Regions from separate parts of the Bacillus infantis NRRL B-14911 genome, predicted to be linked through region 1. Evidence: predicted binding sites of a transcription regulator. Region 1 holds the regulator's gene; the other holds the start of a gene.
The links. The regulator NrdR, encoded in region 1, represses ribonucleotide reductase genes. The targets are predictions, from matches to a motif close to AACACNATATATNGTGTT.
Positions count from the first base shown of each region.

Region 2: a site for NrdR is predicted at 8,085-8,102, ahead of N288_RS16625 (vitamin B12-dependent ribonucleotide reductase). Genes of this name have one in related genera too.

Region 1 is NC_022524.1:3,581,766-3,591,414, reverse strand. It holds gene ytaF (sporulation membrane protein YtaF) at 133-768, shown strand; gene coaE (dephospho-CoA kinase) at 790-1,404, shown strand; gene N288_RS18135 (glyceraldehyde-3-phosphate dehydrogenase) at 1,640-2,671, shown strand; gene speD (adenosylmethionine decarboxylase) at 3,248-3,628, shown strand; gene N288_RS18125 (hypothetical protein) at 3,888-4,289, shown strand; gene nrdR (transcriptional regulator NrdR) at 4,395-4,853, shown strand; gene N288_RS18115 (replication initiation and membrane attachment family protein) at 4,961-6,358, shown strand; gene dnaI (primosomal protein DnaI) at 6,371-7,297, shown strand; gene ytxC (putative sporulation protein YtxC) at 7,538-8,404, shown strand; gene thrS (threonine--tRNA ligase) at 8,815-9,649, shown strand, end outside.
Region 2 is NC_022524.1:3,271,901-3,281,549, forward strand. It holds gene N288_RS16590 (M24 family metallopeptidase) at 1-504, opposite strand, end outside; gene aroQ (type II 3-dehydroquinate dehydratase) at 506-946, opposite strand; gene N288_RS16600 (YqhR family membrane protein) at 1,025-1,540, opposite strand; gene N288_RS16605 (DUF1385 domain-containing protein) at 1,788-2,732, shown strand; gene N288_RS16610 (SA1362 family protein) at 2,780-3,160, shown strand; gene N288_RS16615 (patatin-like phospholipase family protein) at 3,250-4,137, opposite strand; gene splB (spore photoproduct lyase) at 4,240-5,265, opposite strand; gene N288_RS16625 (vitamin B12-dependent ribonucleotide reductase) at 5,404-7,953, opposite strand; gene N288_RS16630 (lipoate--protein ligase family protein) at 8,310-9,146, opposite strand; gene N288_RS16635 (rhodanese-like domain-containing protein) at 9,387-9,649, shown strand, end outside.

The DNA of each region.
Region 1 (9,649 bases):
AAGAACGCCTTTTATTCTTGCGCGTCCTATGCTTGTCGGCTCTGGGCAAGCCGCTTCCGCTTTTCTAATAACATTGGATTGGCTTCTTCCATATACTATCCTAGCGATTTACAGGAGGAAGGAGCATGATCCATGGTACACACACTCTCACTTCTTATGCTTGCATTTGCTGTCAGTCTTGACAGTTTCAGTGTTGGCTTGACATATGGGTTAAGGAAAATGAGCATACCCTTAAAGTCGATTTTAATTATTGCCTGCTGTTCGGCTATAACGCTTATAACAGCAATGACCATCGGCCATGTGATCGAGAGTTTTCTGTCACCTCAAGCTGCCGAGAGTCTTGGCGGAATTCTTTTGATTCTCCTTGGAGCCTGGGTCTTGTACCAGTTTTTCCGTCCGGAAAAATCAAAAGATGTTCTTCCCCATGAGAAAACGATTGTCAATTTTGAAATTAAATCATTAGGCCTTGTTATAAACATCCTGCAAAAGCCCATGGCTGCCGATTTTGATAAATCAGGCACGATTACAGGGATTGAAGCATTTATGCTGGGCCTTGCTTTATCTTTGGATGCGTTTGGAGCAGGGATAGGAGCCGCCATGCTGGGATATTCTCCCGGCTATCTGGCCGCTGCGGTGGCTGCGATGAGCTCGCTATTTGTTTTTGCCGGAATGAAAATCGGCACCATTTTCAGCCACAGCAGCTGGGTGCAGCGCTTTTCTTTTATTCCTGGGCTTTTGCTGATTGTCATCGGAATCTGGAAAATATAACGAGTCCGGAAAGGACAGAATATGCCGTTAGTAATAGGATTGACTGGAGGCATCGCCAGCGGGAAAAGCACCGTATCCTCCATGCTGATGGAAAAAGGGGTTACGGTCATTGATGCAGATTTGGAAGCACGGCTTGCAGTGGAAAAGGGAGAAGAAGCATATAACGGTATTGTCAGCCGCTTTGGAACCGGGATTCTGCAGCCTGATGGAGAAATTGACCGGGCAAAGCTCGGGGCCATCATTTTTCATAATGAAGAGGAACGGCTGGCTCTTAATGCGATTGTCCATCCTGCAGTCCGCAAGAGAATGCTGGAAAAAAAAGAGCAGGCCATCCAAAAAGGGGAGCAGCTAGTAGTGCTGGATATACCGCTGCTGTTCGAAAGCAAGCTGGAACATTTGGCAGATAAGACATTGCTTGTTTATACAGATGGGGAAACTCAGCTGAGGCGCCTGATGAACCGTAATTCATTAAGTGAAAAAGAAGCGGAGGCCCGCATCAATTCTCAAATGCCTCTTACTGAAAAAGTCAGGCTGGCAGATGCGGTTATTAATAATAATGGCACCATTGAGGAGACGAAGGAGCAGTTATCCGGGCTGCTTGATCTATGGCTGCCGGAGGAAAAGGGGAAGAGCTGATGCCTTCCTCTTTTTTATGTTTAAAAAACAAAACATTTATAGTATGTGCTTTGTTATTTCCGTTCATAAAAGGCTTAAAGCTGACTATATTGAACTGAAGTCTAAAAATGTTATTCTGAATAATTAGACTTTTTGAAAATGTGCACAATCAGGAGCACAAAAGGTTTTATATATGTTATACTAATAGCAAAGGTAAACAACATAAGTATAACACTTATTCGGAAGGGGCCGTATAATGATGGCGAGAATAGCGATTAATGGTTTTGGAAGGATCGGAAGAATGGTGTTCAGAAAGGCAATTATGGAGGAAAACCTTGAAATTGCAGCAATCAACGCCAGCTATCCTGCTGAAACTCTGGCTCATTTAATTAAATATGATACGAATCACGGGATGTTTGAAGGCGAAGTGATTCCTGAAAATAATGCAATTGTCGTAAATGGGAAGCGCATCAGGCTGCTGGCAAGCAGAGATCCCCTTGAACTCCCATGGAGGGACCTGGAGATTGATATTGTTATAGAAGCAACAGGCAAATTCAATTCCCGCGAAAAAGCAGCGCTCCATTTAGAGGCAGGAGCTAAAAAGGTTATACTGACTGCTCCGGGTAAAAATGAGGATGTCACCATTGTGATGGGAGTAAATGAAAGCGCATTAAATATTTATGAGCATGACATCATTTCTAACGCATCATGCACAACAAATTGCCTTGCGCCCGTCGCAAAGGTGCTTGATGAAAAATTCGGGATCGAAAATGGACTGATGACGACTGTCCATGCTTACACAAACGATCAGAAAAATATCGACAATCCGCATAAGGACCTGCGCCGTGCACGGGCATGCGGACAATCGATCATTCCGACATCGACAGGCGCCGCCAAAGCCCTTTCCCTAGTGCTGCCCCAGCTGAAGGGCAAGCTTCACGGAATGGCCCTCCGTGTCCCGACGCCAAATGTATCGCTGGTTGACCTTGTGGTGGACCTGAATAAAGAAGTGACTGCCGAGGAAATCAACGATGCCTTTGAAGCTGCAGCCAGAGGAAGCATGAGGGGCGTCCTGGATATTACAGAAGAGCCGCTCGTATCTGTCGACTTTAATACCAATGAACACTCTGCCATCATAGACGGCCTCTCAACCATGGTCATCGGCCCCAACAAAGTAAAAGTGCTCGCCTGGTATGACAACGAATGGGGCTACTCCTGCCGAGTCGTCGACCTCGTCAACTTTGTCGCAGGAAAAATGGCTAAACTCACAGAAGTAAAAGCAGGCTGACACACCGGAAAATTGTAAGCCAATGCTTGTTTATTAAAGCACGCTGAATTTAGACATAAGGGGTACGGAAGAATTCTTCCGTACCCTGTTTTTATTTTTTATTTTTTATTTTTTTGTATTATGATTTTGCCTTTTAAAATTTCTAAAACCAGTTGATTGCAGTGGAAGGCACGAAGACTCCTGCGGGATTGCAGCGGCAAAGCTGAGACCCCGCAAGAGCTTGCTCTGAGGAGGCTCAGCGCCGCCCCGCGGAAAGCGAAGTGCCTGGAACGGAAATCAACACTCCATTATTAGAGGATAGTCCTTTAAGTAAACCAGTTTTGTCCTGATTTATTTCAATGGTTGACCATCTAATGATGAGGAAAATAGCCATCTAAAAAAATCAAAAACTCCTGTTGCAAAAAAAATATAAACAAAGTATACTATTCCTCGTGAACTTCTTGAATTTTGGCAGTGATGGCTACTTAAAGGGTTAGGACCTCTCTGGACTAACTTTCCCCCGTGGTAGTTGTTGGCCAGTGAAAATGAAGAAGCTCATTAATTCGTTTGTATTTTTAAAAAGGGGGAAATTTGAATATGGAAACAATGGGCCGTCATGTTATTTCAGAGCTATGGGGCTGCGATTTTGAAAAGTTGAATGATATGGAATTTATTGAGCAGACATTTGTAGGGGCTGCATTAAAGTCTGGTGCAGAAATCCGCGAAGTCGCATTCCACAAGTTTGCGCCGCAGGGTGTAAGCGGAGTGGTAATCATTTCCGAGTCTCATTTAACTATCCACAGCTTCCCGGAGCATGGCTATGCAAGCATTGATGTATACACATGCGGAGATCTTGATCCTAACATTGCTGCAGACTATATTGCGGAAGAGTTAGGCGCTCAAACGCGTGAGAATATCGAAATTCCTCGCGGCATGGGTCCTGTTCAAGTTAAGCAAGCTCAAGCAAACGCACTATAAAAATGACAAACTGATAAACTGACAAATCAAAGGGGTGTATCCGTACACCTCTTTTTATATTGGCCGGAAGAAAGGGCAGGCAGCATGATCTTCTATAAAGATTAGATACTTTTTTCAGCTATGGCAGCTGTACAGCCCCAGCTCCTGCCCCTCAAGATCACAAGACGCTGCCGCAGGACGCAGCGTCCCGTTTTTGACAAGGCGCTGGCGCTTTTCTTGTGTTAAAATAGAGAAAAGTGATAACTCGGAGGATGAATGAATGTCAATTTTTCGGACAGTTTTCGGCCGCTTTCAAAAACAGTGTGAAACAAGCGAAAGCCATCGGGATGAGAATCTGCGCACAAGATACTATAAGGCCAGCTTTAATAAGGCTTTTGAAACCGCGGAAAACGTTCTGCGGAAGGACCCCAGTGTGAAAATGATCAGCTCTGCCAAAGAGCATGGAGAAATGGCTGCGGAAATTACCCGCGGCAAAAAGTACTTTGCCATTATCACCATTGTGTCTGTAAGAGGAATGGAGTCTGCCATTGATGTAAATATATCGACTGAGCAATTTTCTCCTGCGGGAGCATTACCTTCCCTGAAAAAGGAAATCACAGGTTTCTACAGCAGACTGGATAAAGAACTTACATATCTTGGTTCCGGCAGGAATGCTGAATAGCGGAAGCTTGTACAGCTGATGTGTTTTTTATATGATAGAAACAGAATGGCCTTCGTGCAGAGAAACGGCCAGCAAGTACATGAATGAGGATACGGAGCTGATTGTATGAAATGCCCTTCATGCCAGAATAACAATACACGCGTCCTTGATTCCCGTCCGGTCGATGACGGCCGTTCCATTCGCAGAAGGCGGGAGTGCGAGAAATGCGGCTATCGCTTCACCACATTCGAGAAGGTGGAGGAAATTCCGCTCATTGTCGTAAAGAAGGAAGGCACACGCGAGGAGTTCAGCCGCGATAAGATGCTGAGGGGCCTGATCAAGGCCTGCGAAAAACGTCCTGTAGCCCTTAAGGAGCTTGAAGAAGTGACATCTGAAGTGGAGAAGGAGCTTCGCAGCCAGGGGGTTTCTGAAATAAAAAGCGAATTTATCGGTGAAATGGTCATGGACAGACTGGCCAAAATCGATGAGGTTGCTTATGTCAGATTTGCCTCTGTTTACCGGCAATTCAAGGATATCAATGTATTTATCGATGAGTTGAAAGAATTAATCAAAAAAGAACAATGATCTTTTGGAAGTGATGCATTGAGGTGCCTCCAGCCAGAGCCGAGCTAAAGACTGTCTTTGGCTCTTTTTTGGCTGGTTTCCTGAAGATCGTAGAAAGGTTGGCAGCTATGGCCCAGCATTGGCAAGAAATGCTTCCGATTGACCGCTATGCAGTGGCCGCGAGCGGTCTTTTGCATGATTATGACAGAAAAGTTCTGACTTTGTTGTATCAGCCCTTAATCGGGGCGGCCTGTCTCAGTCTATATATGACGCTATGGGCTGAACTGGAGGAAAACAGGCTTTGGTCTCAATCAAACAGCCATCACAGCTTGATGAATTTCATGGGGATGAACTTAAAGGAAATTTATGAAGCAAGACTGAAGCTTGAAGGAATTGGTCTTTTGAAGGCTTTTGTGAAAAATGAGGAGGGCAGCCGCTCTTTTATATACGAACTGCAGCCGCCGCTGAGTCCGGAGCAGTTTTTCCTGGATGGGATGCTTAACATTTATCTATACCGCAAAATCGGCAAAAATCAGTTTCTGAGGCTCAAGCGCTTTTTCTGTGACCATGATTCCGGCGTGATGCAGGGTTATGATGAAGTGACTAAAGCCTTTCAGGATGTATATGAGTCAGGCCATCCTGCAGCTTTCTCCCCTGACCAGGATACAGGAAGGGATCTGTCTCTTGAAGAGGGATTTACCTTCATAGGGAGAACAAGCCCTGAAGAGATAAAAATCGGAGGTTCATCCTTTGATTTTGAGCTGCTGGCAGCGGGGTTGAATGAATCTCTTCTCCCCAAGTCGGCGCTGACCCCGAAGGTCCGGGAAGCCATCAGCAACCTGTCCTTCCTTTATGGGATTGATGCCCTGCAGATGAAAAACATCCTGATCAGTGCAATGACGGAAGATAATGATATCAATATTGAAGAACTGCGGAAATCGGCACGTGACTGGTATCAATTTGAGCATCAGGACCAGCTGCCTTCCCTGATAGACCGGATCCAGCCAGGCATCCATCAGGTTCAAGCCGCTGAGCCGAAAACACAGGAAGAAGAATTGATCAGATATATGGAGATCACTTCCCCGCGCCAGCTGTTAAAGGATATTTCCGGCGGGGCAGATCCCTCTAAAGGTGATCTGCAAATCATTGAGGACGTTATGTTTCAGCAGAAACTGCATCCAGGCGTTGCTAATGTTCTCATTCAGTATGTTATGCTAAAAACAGATATGAAGCTGACGAAAGCATATGTAGAGAAGATTGCCGGGCATTGGGCAAGAAAACAGATTAAAACGGTTAAAGAAGCTATGATGCTGGCCAAGAATGAACACCGCCAGTATCTGGAGTGGGCAGAAGGCAAAAAGGCGAAGCCTGCTTCAGCGAAAAAGCCGATCAGAAAAGAAGCATTGCCTGACTGGTTTGATGAGCAGCAGGAAGAGCAGCCGCAAAAAGCAGCTGCCGCCAATGACTCAGAATATGAGGCAAAAAGGCGGGCCTTAGAGGAAAGGCTTAAAAAGTATCGGAAATAAGGAGGTGGCAGCATGGAAAGAATCAATGAGACATTGAAAAAACTTGCAGGTAATGAAAGCTTTCAAAAGAGGTACGAGCAGCAAAAGAAGGAAGTTTTCTCCCATCCTGATGTAAAAGCTTTTTTGCAGGAGCACCGCGCAGAAATTACAGCTGAAATGGCAGAAAGGAGCATGATCAAGCTTTCGGAGTATGCCCAGCAGAGCAAGGAATGCAGAGAGTGCCCAAGCCTTGGGGAATGCAAGAATATGATGCAGGGATATCATCCTGAACTGGTCATCAGGCGGGGGATCATTGATGTCCAATACAACCGCTGCCCGCGCAAGGTGATTCATGATGAACGGAAGAAAAATGAGAAGCTGATCCGGAGCCTGTATATTCCAAAAGAGATTGTCAACGCCTCCTTCGCTGATGTTTACCTGGATACAAGACTGGATGCGGTGGATAAAGCGGAAAGCTTCGTCGAAAATTATCAGCCCGGGACAAGGCAGAAGGGGCTGTATTTCTATGGGAAGTTCGGAGTCGGCAAATCATTTCTGCTTGGTGCAATTGCCAATGAGCTTGCCAAGAAGAAGATTTCGTCCATGATCGTCTATGTCCCGGAGCTTTTAAGGGAAATGAAAAGCAGCATCGGAGATTCGACCTTAAATGAAAAGCTTGAGGCCATCAAGCGCGAGCCGATCCTGATGCTCGATGATATTGGCGCCGAAACGATGTCCAGCTGGACAAGGGATGAGGTATTAGGACCGATCCTGCAGTTCAGGATGCTGGAGAACCTGCCAACCTTCTTTACGTCCAATTTTGATATGCAGGGGCTGGAGCATCATCTGACCTACAGTCAGCGCGGTGAAGAAGAAAAAATGAAAGCGCGCCGGATCATGGAGCGCATCCGCTACCTGTCTGAGCCTGTCCTGGTTGACGGTCCGAACCGCCGTGTATAAGGAATGAATCTGAAAACTGCCTTGGGAAAGGCAGTTTTTATTTTTTCTCCAAATTCCATTCCTCCAATATGTCCCCTTTTTTATCCCTGTTATGCTCCGCATCTGCTTCTAAATTGTACAAGTTTCCCATATACATGGAATCAGGGATATTAACGAAGGAAGCCGTATAGGTAAGGAGAGGATATCTCCCGGCGCTTGCTGCAGCTTCGAATATTGTTTAAAAAACAAGGGGGGATATGATTGATTGAAATCATTTTCCAGAATCAGCAGGATGCGAGGAAACTGCAGGGTCTCCTGGAGCTTGGACTGTCATCCTCTAATATATCATCACTTCAGCTTAAAGACGGGTATGCTGTTCAGATTAAAACGGGCGGATTGCAGGAGACGGCAGACCTGGTAAAAAGGGCGATGACACATTTTATTATAGAAACGAAGCAGGATGACTGGTTCCGCAGGATTCTTTCGGAGCAGTATTTTTATGAAGACGAGGAAGAGCAGCAGCAGATATTGGATATCATCCATTCTATCCTGGAGGGAAACAGGGATGATTTGTCTGCTTTTCTGGACGGTCCTGGACCGGAGGAAAGCCTTAGCCTCGCAATTGAAGAATTAATGACAGGGGACATCTCTTCGTTTTCGTTCGACTCTTTTGTAAAATTCCGTCTCCGCCCGATGATGGACCAGCTTGAACGATATGCAGCACTTTCCATAGATGAATATAAAATGGAGCAGGAATACCAAATGTTCATCCACATGCTGAGGGACTTCCTGAAGGGCAGGGCCCCTAAGCGCAGTGCTGTCCATCTGGTGATGGGGGAGGAGACTGCTTTTTATGATGGAGGACTTATTGAAATCAAGCGGGCTGAGCTCTTGAAGATGGTTGACCGCCGGCTGCTTTTTAACCATCCAGTATACGTCGACTCCGTTACGATCGCCCCGCTCCTTTCAATGGCACCGTCAGCCATTTATCTTTATTCTAATGAACCAGACTGTCCGCTCGCCAGGACCGTCCGCAATATTTTTGAGGAAAGAGTGATCATCCAGCCTCTTGAGGCCTTTATAGAACTGAAGAAAATCCTCTCTGCAGCAGGAAGGGAGAAAATCTGAAATCCCTTGATTTTTCCAAGATAAACTACTATAATAACGTACATAATAATTCAAACACCACAAATGTAGCGACGAGGACAAGGGTATTCATTACGGTTCAAAGAGAGGGAAGCCAAGGCTGAAAACTTCCCAGCACGGATGAAATGCTTACCGCCTCCGAACAACAGCCAGGAAAAGGACGATGATTTTGCGCCCGTAACAATAGCCGGGTGCAGCAGACGGCGAAAAGATTTGCTGTTATCATTGGCCAAAGTATCGGCTGGCGGGCATGGGACCGTTATATCCCTCACTAAGCCGGACTGCGTGTTTTTTTGCGTCTGGGAATTTGGGTGGAACCACGTGTTAAATACAACTCGTCCCTTCTTTAGGGATGGGTTTTTTGTTTTTTAAGCACATAAGGAGGAATTTTCATGTCAGAATTAATTAAATTGACTTTTCCGGATGGAGCTGTAAAGGAATTTCCGAAAGGAACATCTACAGAGGATGTGGCTGCATCCATCAGCCCGGGATTGAAGAAAAAAGCACTGGCCGGAAAGCTGAACGGCATAATGTACGATCTTCGCAGGCCGATTGAAGAAGATGGTTCCATTGAAATTGTCACACAGGGCAGTGATGAAGCGCTCGAGGTTCTTCGCCACAGTACAGCCCACTTAATGGCACAGGCCATCAAACGCCTGCACAAGGGCGCCAAATTCGGTGTTGGCCCTGTCATTGAAGGCGGATTCTATTATGATGTGGATCTTGAAGAATCACTGACTCCGGAAGACCTGCCGCTGATTGAAAAAGAAATGGCCAAAATCGTCAATGAAAACATTGATGTGCACCGCAAAGCAGTTAGCCGTGAAGAAGCGGTCGAGTTCTTCAAGGAAATCGGCGATGAGTACAAGCTTGAACTGATTGAAGCGATTCCGGAGGGGGAAACTGTCACTCTTTATGAGCAGGGTGATTTCACAGACCTTTGCCGCGGTGTCCATGTGCCTTCCACAGGCAAGATCAAGGAATTCAAGCTTCTCAGCATTGCCGGCGCATACTGGCGCGGAGACAGCGACAATAAGATGCTGCAGCGCATTTACGGTACAGCATTCTTTAAGAAAGAAGATCTGGCTGAGCATCTGCGCCTGCTCGAGGAAGCGAAAGAGCGCGACCACAGGAAGATCGGCAAAGAGCTTGATCTGTTCATGACTTCCCAGAAGGTCGGCCAGGGGCTGCCAATGTGGCTGCCGAAGGGTGCAACCATCCGCCGCA
Region 2 (9,649 bases), 310 kb from region 1:
TTCCAGTTCATTCGAAACCTCCAGCTCTGTCCTGCCGGGGCGTATATAGTCCAGAATATGAGTATATGCCTTATCGGCAATGCTCGCAGCTTCCTTTAATATCTTAATCTCTGACCCCGTCTTAATCAAGCGTAACTTTTCAATTGCCCCGCTTACCGGAACAAGCTCTGCTTCTGCTGCTGCTTCATAGGCTTTGAAGGAAGCAAATGATACATGATCCTGCTCAAAGCCAAGCTTCTGGATCCCCAGATTCCTCGCCTGCCTGGCCGCCTCTTCGACGATATTGCCTGAATGCTGAACGATTTCAAAGCCTTCACACTGCTTCCCGGCCTGTTCGACATAGCGGAAATCTGTGATGAACTGTGCTTTTTCCCCGCTGATCAGCACCACTCCAGCAGAACCGGTGAAACCGGTTAAATATCTTCTGTTATAATTGCTTGTAACCAGCATCCCATCGATTGAATGCTGTCCAAATGCAGCGCGAAGCTTCTGTAATTTCTCCATCCTAATTTCTCCCCTTTTCCAGTAGTGCGGATAATGCCAGCTCATATCCCTTGAGCCCCAGGCCGACGACCTGCCCCGCCGTAACCGCTGCGGTGACAGATACATGGCGGAAGGGCTCCCGGGCGTGGATATTCGATATATGTACTTCAATGACAGGCACGCTTATGCCTGCTATGCAGTCCCGAAGGCTGTAGCTGTAATGTGTGAAGGCTCCGGGATTAAAGATCACGCCATCGAACTCAGCCTCATTCGCTTCATAAAGCTTATCGATGAGCGCCCCTTCATGATTGGACTGGCAGGCTTCCAGTTCTGCCCCGTATTCGCGGGCCAGCTCTGCAATCCGCTCTTCCAGCTGCTTCAGTGTGGTCTCCCCATAAATACCGGGCTCCCGCTTGCCCAGCATATTCAGGTTCGGCCCGTTTAATAGTAGTATTTTTTTCATAAATAGGCTCCCGTGAAAAAAAGAATGTCCATAAGAACATTCTATCACAATTGAAATCGGCAGCACACCGAAACCATATTATGTTGCAGTTTCTTTTTCCTTATCTTCCCTGAACCTGATTTCATTTTCTTCATAAGAAATAGAGAAGCCGACGAATACTCCATAAAGAATATAAAAACAGACAGAGGCAATGATTGTATTTTTATCCAGATCCCTCAGCGGGCTGATGCCTGGAAAAATGGGATTCAGTACAAAAAAGACCAGCAGGAAAAGCGCAATTCCGTAGGCTGCCCCCGCAAAGATGCTTTTGATCTTTCTAAGCAGGGCATAATAGATGATGGCTGCCCCGATGGAGACAATCCCTATGAATACAAGCGAAATGACCGTCCCAAGCCACGTCTTCTTCCATCCGCCTATAGCCCATGGCTCCAGGATGACCCTTGGATGGATTTCAGTCAGGTTAAAGACGTAAGCCAGATAAGCCAGCCCGCTCCAAAGCACTCCCCCGACAAATCCAGTGATGATGACCATAGCCATGAAGGACATCGGCTTTTCCCTCTGATTTTGTTCAAGCTTTGCATGTTCTTCCTTCATTTTTCCACCTCCATTGCTTTAGTATGCCCATGGTTATTTTTTCAATTACATCAAAACCAAAAATTGAAGGTTCATCGGCTGCGAGGCTGAAATAATCTTACTTTCGCTCCGCTCTAGAGGTTTTATCCGTTTTTTAGTAGAATAAATATAGGTACATTCAGCTTATGCAAAAAGTGCCTTTCAGGCACGATCCACTTTTTTCAATATGCTGTTTCGGCCCAGTACACAATAGGTTGGTGTTACATATATGTCTAAAGACCAAAAGCCCGTTTATGGCGGCCAGGCGGTAGTTGAAGGCGTCATGTTCGGCGGCAAGCATCATTATGTCACAGCAGTCAGAAGGAAGGATGAATCTATTGAATACTTCCATCTGCCGAGAAAGTCCAATCCGTCTCTCCGGACGATCAAGAAAATCCCTTTCCTTAGAGGGATAGCAGCCATTATTGAAGCAAGTGCGAACGGTTCGAAGCACTTGAATTTCTCAACAGAGAGATTTGATCTTGATCCAAGCGAGGATCATACCTTAAAAGAAAAGGAGCCATCCAAGCTGACCATGTGGCTCGGCGTGGCAGCCATAGGGGTCATTTCATTCCTGTTCGGGAAATTTATCTTCACCCTTGTTCCGGTATTCCTGGCGGCCTTGACAAAGCCGATTTTTTCGAGCGATTTCTCCCAGGTATTGGTAGAAGGATTTTTCAAACTCATCCTTCTGCTTGGCTATATTTATTTCGTTTCATTGACCCCGATCATCAGGCGGGTGTTTCAGTACCATGGTGCAGAGCATAAAGTAATAAATGCTTTTGAAAACGGCAAGGAGCTGACGGTCGAAAATGTGCAGGCGCAGTCCAGGCTCCATTATCGCTGCGGCAGCAGCTTTATCCTCTTCACCGTCATTGTCGGCGTCTTCATTTATATGTTTGTGCCGACCGATCCGCTTTGGGTCAGGATTTTAAACCGCCTTGCCCTGATTCCAGTCGTTCTCGGAATCTCCTTTGAGGTCCTGCAGCTGACGAATAAGGTCAGGCATGTGCCTGTTCTGAAATGGCTCGGCCTTCCCGGACTCTGGCTTCAGCTCCTGACGACCAAAGAACCGGATGATAAACAGACAGAAGTTGCCATTCTTTCGTTTAACGAACTGCTAAAAAAGGAAAAGGAAACCGAGGACGCTAATAAAACAGAAGAAATTGTATAAAATATAGTTTAAAAGCAAGTGAAAATGCTCATCATGCTCATAGGGAGGTGGCTTTTTTGAATAACCGGACTTCATTGTACATTGTTGCCGGCCTCATTGGCCTCGCAATAATCGGAATAACAGGCAGATTGGTAAACGACCCTGCCGGTTTTTTGCAGAGTATAGCCGTAATGGCCCTCATTGGTGCTGCCGTATACTTTCTGTTTCGCCGTTTCTACAAAGCTGGCCCTATGAAAAAAGAGCAGCAGGCATTTGTTAAAGCAGCTAAGAAATCTAAAAGGAAATATCAGAAAGAACCTGCCAGCACCAGGAAGGCAAGTGTCGGTTCGCTCACATCCTTAAGGAAAACAAAAGCCCGCAAGTCTCCATCTCATTTAACCGTCATTGACGGAAAAAAAGGCAAAAAAAAGAACCGGGCCTCCCTTTGATGCCCGGGCAGATTAGTATTACTCCTGCTGGCTGTAAATGGCCGGCCAGCGGAAGCACTGCCAATATGGGGCAGTGCTTTTTAATTCCCTCAATAGGTCCATTGAGAAAAAAACTTCCTCGCTGACCGCCTCCCGAGCTCCAGCAGCTCTTCTTTTCTTTCAGCGGTAAGGCCAAATTCTGTAGAAACGATGCCCTCTGTCGGAACAAAAATGATATTCTTTGCATGCTTCCGGGAAATATAGCGTGCATCATGGGCATCCTTCATTGTCTCAAAGAGCGCCTCATAGAGCTGGATCGCATTATTGATTTTATTTTTCTCCCTGTTCAAGACATCATGGCTCAGCTTGATCCCAAGTACTGGCCGGAGCTTTTTGACATTTTCCTTGTCAAAGAGCCACATCGGAAAATTGCTCAGCACTCCCCCATCGACTAAGAGACTTGTTTCTCCTTCATAAGACTTCAGTTTGACCGGTTCAAAAAAATAAGGCAGGCTGCAACTCATCCGGATAGCCTTCGCTACGGAGAATCGGCCAGGGTCGACCCCGTAGCTCATTAAATCATCCGGTAAGACGACAAGCCGGCCGTTGGTCAGATCTGATGCAATGACTCTAAGCTTCTGTGGTGCGAGGTCGCCAAATGTACGGATCCCCCTTGCAGCGAGCTTTTCTGCAATCCACCTTTCCAGCTCGTTTCCCTTGTACAATCCAAGTCGCCAATACAAGAGCAGCCACTTAGCTGCCGAAAATGGAAGCAGCGTCCTCCTGGCATCCAGCAGCTTTTTCAAGTCAAGTTCATTCATCAGATCGAACATTTCGCTGCTTGTGTATCCTGCAGCAGACAGTCCGGCAACAATCGAGCCCGCGCTCGTGCCGGCCACCCTTTCAAAGCGGAATCCTTTCTGCTCAATGACCTCCAAAGCACCGATCAGCGCAAAGCCTTTAATGCCGCCGCCCGAAAAAACGCCGTCTATATACATGCAAGCCACCCCCGTCGATGATACCTGCTTGATACATCTTTAATCGGGCAGCTGCAAAAATAGTACGGCGGACAAATTAATTATTCAGGATAAAATATCAGGTTACGTAAAATACTGGACTTCTGCTTCCGGAAAAAAGGAATGGACATAACTTCGGATGGTTTCTTCCATTTCCTTTGCTTCATCGTTCTGGTATACATATTTTCCTATTCCGTAGCGGCCCCACTTATATTTCCGCTTTTCTTCATCCATTTCAAGCTTTGTTTTCGGATAGCGTTTTTCTATGACCTTCTTGGCAGGCTTAGTGAAACGGTGCTGAATAAGTTCAAAAGTAAGATCTTTAAGCTCTATGCCATCCAGCGACTGCTTCAGCCTTTCAAAAAGCTCATAATATCCTTCTTTCCAGTTTTCATGAAGATAGATTGGCGCCACGATAAAACCTAAAGGGTATCCCGCCCCTGCAACCTTCCTGGCCGCTTCGAGCCGTTCATCGAAAGTGGAGGTGCCCGGTTCAAAATTCTTGATTACATATCGTGAATTGACGCTGAAGCGGAACCTTGTCTTGCCGTTATGCTTGGCATCAAGCAGATGGTCGACATGGTGGTACTTAGTCACAAAGCGGAGTCTTCCATACTCTGTCCCGCCGATGAATTCAATCGTCTTTTTCAATGAGTGCGTCAAATGGTCAAGCCCTACAATATCCGAGGTACAGGCAGCTTCAAATCGGGTGACTTCAGGCGCCCGCTCCTCCATATATTTTTCAGCCTGAGCAAAGATATCCTCAAGGTTTACATATGTGCGGATATACGGCTTGCTCCCAAGGGTTGTCTGCAGATAGCAGTAATGGCAATGCCCCATGCATCCTGTTGCAAGCGGGATGGCATACTCGGCTGACGGTTTGGACGTATCGAATTTGAGCGTCCTCCTGATGCCTACTACGAGTGTCGATTTTGCATTCCGGTACTGCTGAAGCTCATTATTCCCCGGGATGCCGCGCACCTGGTTGTGGGAAGTGGTTTCGCGGATTTCGATGCCTAGCTCCTCAAATTTCTCCTTCAGCTCCTTTCCCAAAGGATATTCAAGCGCTTTCGGTTCTATATACACAAGCTGCGGCATGAATGGTTTCATCTTTATAACCCCGTTTCTATGTTTGCTTGGCTCAGGCATGTCGCCGGCACTTTTTTGTAGTATGAGCATTATTGGGGCAAAACCAAAAAAAGAGGACGGAAAAATTTTTCCATCCTCTTTTTACTGTTTATGAAAATTTTACAAGCCGCATTTCAATTGGGCATTACAGTTTGTGCAGGTATTGCAGCCGCCGATTTCTTTTACCTTGCCCTGGCGGCATACCGGGCAGGTGTTGCCTACTTCCGAGCCGATGGTTACATCTGTCGATCTGAGGTCACTGATTGTGTCAACCAGCACAACACGCTGTTTCGGCTTTTCTTCTTTCGTTTCTTCCTCATCGAAGGTGTTTTCTTCCGCTTTCAGCGTAAGGACCTGCGAGTCGCGGGAACCGTCGACATATACTGTTCCGCCTTTCGCTCCGCCGCGGTACAGGCGTTCATACACACCTTCCACCTGTTCAACGCTATAGCCCTTCGGTGCATTGACCGTCTTGCTTATAGAACTGTCAATCCAGCGCTGGATGACACATTGAACATCAGCATGCGCTTCAGGGGAAAGCTCCATAGCGGAAATAAACCATTCCGGCAGGTTCTCAGGATCTGCGTCAGGGTTGCGGTCAAGATACTCTTGTACGATATCTGCCTTCACCTCAATGAACTTCCCTAATCGGCCGCTCCTGAAATAAGAGAAGGAGAAGTATGGCTCAAGCCCTGTAGACACCCCGACCATTGTACCTGTGGATCCTGTCGGTGCTACAGTCAGCAGGTGGGAATTGCGGATTCCTTTTTCAAGGATGGACTGTCTCACATCTTCTGGCATTTTCTGCATAAATCCAGCCTCTGTGAAGTTCTGGCGGAGCCTGCTTGTTTCTTCATCCGTTGCCCCTGTAAGGAACGGGAAGCTGCCTTTTTCACCTGCCAGCTCAACTGAAGCTTTATATGCGGTTACAGCAATCGTTTCAAATACTTTGTCGATCAGTTCGTTGCCTTTTTCTGAACCGTATTCTGTTTCACAGTAAATCAGCAGATCATGCAGCCCCATTACACCAAGTCCGACACGGCGCTCTCCCAGAGCCTGCTTTTTGTTTTCTTCAAGGAAGTATGGTGTCGCGTCAATGACGTTATCCTGCATGCGGACGCCAACTTCAACAGTGCGGGCCAGCTTTTCAAAGTCGACCGTTTTGTTTTCCTTGTCAGCCATTTCAGCAAGATTGACAGCGGCGAGATTGCAGACAGAGTAAGGCGCCAGCGGCTGCTCTCCGCAAGGGTTTGTCGCTACTACCTTCTGTCCGTAGGCTTGTGCATTTGTCATATCATTCGCATTGTCGATGAAGAAAATGCCTGGCTCCGCTGAATAAGTTGCGCAGATATTGATCAGGTTCCAAAGCTCTTTTGCCTTGATTTTGCGGTAGGTGCGCACTTTGTGGCCCAGCTTTTCCCATTCGCGGACATCACCGATTTTATGCCATTCTTCATTGTAGATCTTCATCGTTTCAGCATCATATGACTCCACATCAGGGAAGCGCAGCTCATACTCTGCATCTTTTTCAACGGCATCCATGAAATCCTTTGTCAGGCACACGGAAATATTGGCGCCAGTCAGGAACTCAGGATTATGGACAGTATAATTGCCTCCGGCAGCAAGCTTATTTTCCGCATCCTTGATGATTTTCTCGCTGAAGCCGCCAAGACCGGGGATTTGCTTATAGTTGATGATTCCCTGATACATATTGGTCTCCTGCTCAGTCAGCGGAGTGAACTTCAGCTTTTCACTGGCATAGCGCTTGATTGTTTCATCCTGTGTGTTTTCCAGCAGGAAACGGAGGATGCGCGGGTTTTGCATTTTTGAGATGATGAATTCGATGATATCAGGATGCCAGTCGGTGAGCATGATCATTTGCGCACCTCTCCTTGATCCGCCCTGTTCAACCAAATGAGTCAGTTTCGCAATATCATCAAGCCATGAAACCGAACCGGAAGATTTGCCGTTCACTCCGCGGGCCAGCGTGTTGCGCGGCCTTAAGGTCGATCCGTTTGTTCCGACGCCGCCGCCCCTGCTCATGATTTCCATTACCTGCTTGCGATGCTCTGAAATCCCTTCCCGGGAATCCTGTACAAACGGCATGACATAGCAGTTAAAGTAAGTAACATCCGTATCCGCGCCAGCACCGTAAAGCACCCTTCCGGCAGGGATGAAGTTCAGGCTCACAAGCTCGTGGTAGAATTTCTCAAACCATTCTTTGCGCTTCTCTTCTGTTGCCTCTGCAGCTGCCAGGCCTGTCGCATTGCGCTTTGCAATCTGCTCATAATAGATTTCAAGCGGCTTCTCAATCACATCCAGCGATTTCGTAATCACCGGTTCGTCCGGATTATCCAGTACTCCGCGGAATTCTTCCTCCACCAATACTTTGGCTGTCTTGTTCTCCCAGTCAATCTCCTGGATGAAGCCGAGGCCGCGGGCAGGGAATTTTGGATCTTCTTTGACCGTCAGGACAACGAAGTCCCCGTTCGCCAGAGTAATCTTTTCTGTATCCTTGAAAGTATAGCGGTCCAGCATGACCAGACGGGAAACCCCTTTATGGGTGATTTTCATATCAGGGGTGATCGGATGCACCTGGGGAAATAGGCGGATATCCTTGTTTAATTGTTCGATGTTCACTTTTGCTTTTTGTCCTAGAACGACAGACATACACACAGCTCCTTCAATGTATCTTTCTATTAATAATAGAAAGCCAAGCTTCTATTTGTTTTTTTGAATACCCTAAAGTTATCATATCTAAAACCTCAAAATCAATATATAGTGTATAAAATATTTTCGACACCACTATATATTGTATTAGAGGTCAAATCAATTTGATTTTGTCAAACGCAGAAAAAACTAGATTTCAGAGATAAGAAGAGATATTGTCCGATTAATGACAGTAAACGATTATTTTCGGCAAATTTCGGGGCTTGCGTTTTATATGCGGACCCCTTGGAAAAATCTTCATATTCTGGGTGTGCCAATTTCTGCATCAAACAGAAAAAAAGCGACAGGGCCGCTTTTTATCTTTTAAAGTTCCATTCATCGTTTTCATATCGGTCTTTTGCAATTTTGTTCACATATTCCATTTCTTCGGCGGAAAGCTCATAAGGTTCAAGATGAATGTCAAGACCTTCTTCAAAGCCCTTTCTGAAGGCTTCCTTGGCCTGCCCGATTGTAACTTTGTCCCGGCTCAGCTCGTTGATGGCAACGGCTTTGCTTTTGAACGCTCTCTGCATCCTTTCCTTCACACGGTCATTCGGATACTTGAACAGGCTGAAAAGCTTATCTTCATCAAGGTCGAGGAGGATGGATCCATGCTGGAGGATAACACCCTTCTGCCTTGTCTGGGCGCTTCCGGCAACCTTTCTTCCCTCAACAACAAGCTCATACCAGCTTGGTGCATCAAAGCAGACGGAGGAACGCGGGTTCTTCAGCGACTCCCTTTCCTCGGCTGTCTTCGGAACAGCAAAATAGGCATCCATTCCAAGATTGTGGAATCCCTTAAGGATTCCTTCAGAAATCACCCGGTAGGCCTCTGTGACTGTTTTCGGCATTTCAGGATGGTCCTCTGAAACGATGACGCTGTATGTGAGCTCATGTTCATGCAGGACGCCCCTTCCGCCTGTCGGACGGCGGACAAACCCCAGCCCGTGCTTTTTGACTGCATCCATATCGATTTCCTTTTCCGCTTTTTGAAAATAGCCAATGGAAAGCGTTGCCGGATCCCATCCGTAGAAGCGGATGACAGGCGGGATCTTTCCCTCGCTGTTCCACTCGAGGAGTGCCTCATCCAAAGCCATATTGAAAGATGGGGAACCATATCCCGAATCAATAAATCTCCAAGTTTCTTTTAGCATATGTAACCCTCTTTTTCATGTTATGAGTCTTGCACATGTTCTCTAGTCTATCAAAATGGGCGGAAAAAACAAAGCAAACAGCCCTTGCCTAATATTTCAATTTACCGTCTCGCCCGCTTTGTCTCCAGCAAATCCGAAAACGTGAGAAATACGTGAATTTTGCAGGAATTCCTTTACTCACATGCCTGCCGGCTTATATAATAAAAGCTGGCGTAGCTATACGTGAAAGGAGAAGTCACATTGGAAACACTTTATATTCTTTTAATCATTATCGGGGGCTTTGTTACCTACTCTGTCGTTACATGGCTCTATCAGCGCAAAGTCGTCAAGACCCTGACAGAGGATGAATTCCGTGCAGGATACCGGAAGGCTCAGCTGATTGATGTCCGGGAGCCGAATGAATTCGATGCCGGCCATATCCTCGGGTCCAGAAATATCCCGTTATCCCAGATGAAAATGCGCATGAAGGAAATCCGTCCGGACAAGCCTGTGTATCTGTACTG